DNA from 2 places in the Exiguobacterium sp. N4-1P genome. Region 2 is predicted to be linked to the other one. Evidence: riboswitches for the same ligand, from Rfam matches in the RefSeq annotation. Region 2 holds a riboswitch; the other holds the start of a gene.
The links. Region 2 has a riboswitch for lysine ahead of A0126_RS01030 (amino acid permease). Riboswitches for the same ligand answer to the same signal wherever they lie in the genome.

Region 1: another riboswitch for lysine. It lies ahead of A0126_RS02410 (aspartate kinase); the one in region 2 lies ahead of A0126_RS01030 (amino acid permease).

The regions. Positions count from the first base shown of each region.
Region 1 covers NZ_CP022236.1:463,477-466,662, forward strand. The annotation lists gene A0126_RS02400 (argininosuccinate synthase) at 1-14, shown strand, start outside; gene argH (argininosuccinate lyase) at 11-1,381, shown strand; lysine riboswitch at 1,453-1,631, shown strand; gene A0126_RS02410 (aspartate kinase) at 1,744-2,943, shown strand; gene A0126_RS02415 (aspartate-semialdehyde dehydrogenase) at 2,956-3,186, shown strand, end outside.
Region 2 covers NZ_CP022236.1:170,066-173,251, reverse strand. The annotation lists gene A0126_RS01030 (amino acid permease) at 1-1,205, opposite strand, end outside; lysine riboswitch at 1,318-1,502, opposite strand; gene A0126_RS01025 (MarR family winged helix-turn-helix transcriptional regulator) at 1,674-2,129, shown strand; gene A0126_RS01020 (GGDEF domain-containing protein) at 2,286-3,186, shown strand, end outside.

The DNA of each region.
Region 1 (3,186 bases), 290 kb from region 2:
GCGTGACAAAATGACGAAACTTTGGGGCGGACGGTTTACAGAAGGGGCTTCCGCTCAGGCTGAAGCGTTTGGGGCATCGATTTCATTCGACCAAAAGCTTGCGGCAGTTGATTTAGAAGGAAGTCTCGCCCATGCCAATATGTTGTATCAACAAGGTATCCTAGAAGAGACGGAATGGGAAAAAATCGAAGCGGGTCTCAAGACGTTACAAGCTTCGATTGGAACACATGTCTATTCGCTTGCTGACGAAGACATCCACATGAATCTCGAACGGTTGCTGACGGAACAAATCGGACCGGTCGCAGGGAAGTTGCATACAGCGAGAAGTCGGAATGACCAGGTTGCGACGGATTTACATTTATGGATGGAACAACATGTGGTTGATTTAATCGAAAGCCTCCGCAACTTGCAGACGGTGATTACGGAACAGGCGGATGTACACATCGAAACCGTCATGCCGGGGTATACCCACTTACAGCGGGCACAACCGATTTCACTTGCACACCATCTACTCGCGTATTTTTGGATGTTCGACCGTGACGTAGATCGTCTGACAGATAATTTGAAACGGATTCGGATTTCGCCGCTCGGTGCTGGGGCACTCGCCGGGACGACATTCCCGATTGACCGTTTCAAGTCAGCGGAACTGCTCGGATTTGAGCACGTCTATCCGAACAGCCTCGATGCTGTATCGGACCGTGACTTCGTCATTGAATATCTCGGGATTGCTTCGACGGTCATGATGCACCTCTCACGCTTTTGTGAAGAAATCATCATCTGGGCGTCGCAAGAATTTTCATTCATCGAATTGTCAGATGCATTTTCAACGGGTTCGAGCATGATGCCACAAAAGAAAAACCCGGACTTCGCTGAATTGATTCGCGGAAAAACAGGGCGTGTCTATGGAAACCTGATGGGGTTCCTGACGACGATGAAAGCATTACCGCTCGCTTACAATAAAGACATGCAAGAAGATAAAGAAGGTGTCTTCGATACGGCAGATACCGTTTTACAATCCGTTCAAATCTTTACGGGAATGCTCGAATCAGCAACGTTTAAGACAGAAGCGCTCAAGAAGGCGACAATGCAAGACTTCTCGAATGCGACGGAACTAGCAGATTATCTCGTCACAAAAGGTGTTCCTTTCCGGGAAGCGCATGAAATCGTCGGAAAAGCGGTCCTCCATTGTGTTCAGACGAATTGTTTCTTAAAAGATTTAACGCTTGAAACGTATCAAACGTTCCACTCCGTCATCGCGGAAGATGTTTATCCGCTCCTCGACCCGGTGCAAGCAGTGGCAAGAAGAGGAAGTTACGGCGGGACAGGTTTTGCTGCTGTTTCTGTACAACTCGATCAAGCGAAGAAAAAACTCACGGATTAACGGAAAAATGAAAAAATTTTAGCAAATGACTGGATTTAACAAAAAATGTTTGCTATAACTGTAACTAACAACCGACAGATAGAGGCGCGGATGACATCAGTAACATCATTTATTGAAGCGAGCATGCTGAGTGATGTGAAAGGGGAAATCCGCCGAAGTGAATGAGAAAGATGCTTCTTCTCATTTGCTGGTACAACGGTTAAGATCCGTTGTACTGCCGAAACCGATGTTTCGGAGCGCTATCTTACGTAAAAGAACGAAAGACTTTGTCTTCGTTTGTCCGATCGTGATAACGACGGGCCGTAGGAACGCTCCTACCGGCCCGTCGTTTTTTTCTGTTTCGGGACAAAGGAGATAGGATTGTGACAACTGTACTTAAATTTGGTGGTAGCTCGGTCGCGACTGTCGAACAGATTCAGTCAATTGCGAATTATTTAAAAAATCGGACAGAACAAGGTGAAAAATTAGTGGTCGTCGTCTCTGCGATGGGGAAGATGACAGACTCGCTCATCGCACAAGCGCAAGCAATCACGGATCGTCCTGAACGACGTGAACTCGATCGATTGCTCGCAATCGGCGAAGAACAAACGATTTCGTTACTCAGCATCGCCTTAAATTCCGTCGGAGTAAAAGCCTTATCACAAACAGGTGCGCAGGCAGGAATCAGCACGATGGGGGTTCATACGAAAAGTAAGATTAAACAAATTGACGGGGACTTGTTACGAAAGAAACTCGAAACCTATGATGTCGTCATCGTCGCCGGATTCCAAGGTGTCAACGAGCTTGGGGATGTTACAACACTCGGTCGTGGTGGGTCAGACACAACGGCTGTCGCCTTAGCGGCCGTCCTTGATAAGCGCTGTGAAATCTATACGGATGTCGACGGTGTCTATACGGCGGATCCGCGGATTCATCAAGCGGCACAGCCGATTCCACAAATTTCATATGATGAAATGATGGAAATGAGTGCACTGGGGTCGAAGGTAATGGAGATGCGCAGCGTCGAACTCGGGAAAAAATACGGCGTGCATATCTTTGTTGGGAAAACACTTGAATCGGAAAGAGGGACTTGGATCATGGAGGCAACAGAAACGATGGAACAAAAAGCAGTCACGAGCGTCAGTGTAACGAAAAATGTTTTGACGGTTTCAATCAAACACGTTCCACAAACCAATTCAGCAGTCGCCGACATTTTTGAATTGTTATCGAATCGCCATGTCAATATCGACATGATCAGTCAAACGACCTTTGATAGTGACGTGTTCCTCTCGTTCTCTTGTCCACTCGATGAAGAAGAGTTTCTCGAAGAGGCACTGAAAGATATCATCGATCGTTTTCCGACCGTTAAAGTCGATCGTCATAACGAGCATGCCAAGTTATCGGTCGTCGGAATCGGAATGCGTGACGCAACGGGCGTCGCATCAAAATTATTTGCGACGTTCCGTGCCGAGAACATCACGTTTTATCAAGTCACGACATCAGAAATCAGTATCTCGTATACAATCGCACAAGCAGATATCGAACGAACGGTCGCGGCGATTGCGAACGCGTTTAGCCTGTAAGGAGGAATGAACATGTACCACGTAGCAGTCATCGGTGCGACAGGCGCCGTCGGACAAAAGATGTTACAAGTCTTGAAGGAACTCGATTTTCCAGTCGGTCAACTGTCGGCGTATGCTTCAGAACGATCAGCAGGAAAAGTCGTTTCGTTTAATGGAACGGACGTGACGATTACAGCTTTATCGGAAGACATCATCCATCACGGGATCGACGTCGCATTATTCGCAGCCGGTGGAGCAATCAGT
Region 2 (3,186 bases):
TTTCGGAAACGGTAATGACTGATCGCGATCCCGAGCCACGCGATAAATCCTGTCATTCCGGAAGCATTCAGTAACCAAAGATAAACTTGTCCACCGAACATCGACGTCAAGAAACAAAGCGCACCAATCGCCCCTGTCGCGAGTAACGCATTCCGCGGCACACCGTTTTTTGAGACTTTTGCAAATAGTTTCGGTGCATCACCTTGTCGTGCCAGTGTGTAGAGCATCCGGGTTGAAGCATACATCCCGGAGTTCCCGGCAGACAAGACGGACGTCAAGATGACCGCATTCATCAATGCTGCTGCAAACACGAGTCCTGCTTTTTCGAAGACGAGTGTGAACGGACTGACGGCAACATCCGTAATATCATTTGAGACAAGGCTCGGACTTGTGTATGGAATCAACATTCCGATGACGAAGATCGCAAATACATAAAATAATAAAATGCGCCAAAACACCTGTTTAACTGCTTTCGGGACATTTTTTTCCGGATCTTCCGACTCGCCTGCTGCGATTCCGACGAGCTCCGTCCCTTGAAAGCTAAAACCTGCGACAAGAATGATACCGATGACAGCTGGAATCCCTCCGACAAACGGTGCATCACCTAAGCCAAAGTTTTTGAAGCCTGCTGGTGGCTCCGAAGTAAAGATACCAAAAATCATCGCGACTCCTACACCAAGAAACACGATGACCGTGACGACTTTAATCATCGCAAACCAGTACTCGGCTTCACCGAATCCTTTGACCGAAAAATAATTTAATCCAATCATTAAAAGTAAAAACAGCGCGCTAAAATAGACGCCCGGAATGTTCGGGAACCAGTAATGCATGACGATTTGTGCTGCGACGAGCTCGACGGCAATCGTGACGGCCCAGTTGTACCAGTAGTTCCATCCTAAGGCGAACCCGAATGAAGGGTCGACGAACTTCGTCCCGTACGTCGAGAACGATCCTGCGACCGGCATATAGGCGGCCATCTCCCCAAGGCTCGTCATCAAGAAGTAGACCATCAATCCGACGATTGTATAAGAAAGTAACGCACCGCCCGGTCCTGCCGCTGCAACAGAGGCACCTGACGCGATGAATAAACCGGTCCCAATCGCTCCGCCAATTGCAATCATCGACATATGCCGGGCTTGAAGCCCTCGTTGTAGCCCTTCTGCTGTGGAATCAAGGGGGTGTTGTTGCTGTTGTAAATTGTTCATGTCTGTCGCTTCTCTCTTTTTATAATTTTTGAGAGGGCGTAAAAAAGCGCCCTCACCTTCCAAGAGGAAGATGAGAACGCAACATATCGATGATGCGTCTCATTCTACCGTCGTGAAAGATAGCTCCCCATAAACCGCAAACGGTTTATGACAGTATTAGACCTGTTTGATCTAATCCCAATCGCTGACTTTCAAAGTAGTCTACGATTTCGGCAATTCTTCCTTTTGAGCTATTTCATCTGCCGCTTGACGACATCCGTAACCCGACTCATAAGAATCGCAACCTCCATCCCACTGGTTGAGTGAGAACTAATTAAGTTGATTTACTAATTCATTACTTCGACATAGTACATAATATGTTTCTTGTTTGTCAATTTATATTTTTGAATCCTACCGTGCTCATAGTAAAATTCCGATATTTTTAGTACACTAAATGGTAGAAGGTAGTACAGAAAGGATGTTGCTCAGATGGGACAAGAACAACATGACCAATTGACATATCGATTAGAAGAACAAATGCGCGTGATTCTCCGGACGTTGCGCCGTGAGTTGAATCAACTGTTTGAAGGTACTGCCACGCGAAGTGAATTCTTCATCTTACGTAGCTTATCTGAAAACGGCCCCCAGCGTCCGACATTACTCGCGGAACAGTTCGAACTTGCGACAAGTCAGGTCACCGCTTTGACAGATAAACTTTATAAGACCGGTTTTGTGACACGGACACGTTCGACGGAAGATCGTCGTTCAATCGTCCTTGCCTTGACTGACGAGGGAGAGGCCGCTTTTCGGAATCTCGAAGTCGTCCGTCGCAAATATCTTCAGGAGCGATTCGGCACTTTGTCTGAAGAGGAACTGAACGTGATGATCCATGTATTTGATAAAATCCTCGCGACAATGGATGAAGAAGTCGTCTCATCCAATTAATAAATTAAAAATCAAGAGAAGGACAGAGGTTTTATTCTGTTTTTCTTTTTTTATTCTAAACATTCAGACCTCCTATACCGTTAGTAGAACGAGTATACTCAAAGTATATAATTGGAAGTATACTGCAGGGGGAGTTGGGAGGATTTGTTGTCTATTATGAATAACTTCATCATAAATTTTTGTCTCTTATTCACGACGATCACGCTTTTATTTTTACCTTTTCGAAATCAACCAAGAATTACACCAAAATCAAAGCTTGAATCACGCCTTATTTTAGGTTGTGTAGCTGGTGCAATTGCTGTACTCCTCATGTTCAACAGCATTCAAATTGATATTGCCCGGATTGACTTACGTATCATTCCTGTCGCGATTGCCACATTATTTGGCGGATTGCCTAGTGCCTTCATCACGGGAGTCATGATTATCGGAACGCGTTTTTTAATTACACCTGCTGATCAAATCGAAGGAGCGATTCTCGCTTCCGTCATCATGGTTTTATTCATTTTGACAATTGGCATAGCACGCAGATTTTTACGTAATACATTGCTGACTTTTGAATTAATGATCGGAATCGGTATTCTCTATTCGTTACCAGCTATCTATGCACTGACAAACAGTTGGGAAACGTTTTTCAAAGTATCGGTTACGTACATTTTCTTTAATTTATTAGCCGGACTCGTCACCTATCGCTTATTAGCCGAACTGCGACGACATTTTGAAAATATCCAGTACCAGCAAAAACTTGCGATGACCGACGCCTTGACGGGTCTCGCTAATCGCCGACGTCTGGACGACTCCCTATCACTCGTCGGATCGGATGACGATGGATATTCACTTATCCTGATCGATATCGATTTCTTCAAACACGTTAACGATACATATGGTCATGATGCCGGCGACGATGTGTTGCGGCAACTCGGAACGACACTTGCCTCTATTGTACGTCCGGATGATTTAGTCGGTCGGTACGGTGGAGAAGAATTTTTGATCATTTTACCGAACACATCATTGAAGGATGCGAAAAAAATCTCTGAATTAGCGCGGACGACAGTCGCCC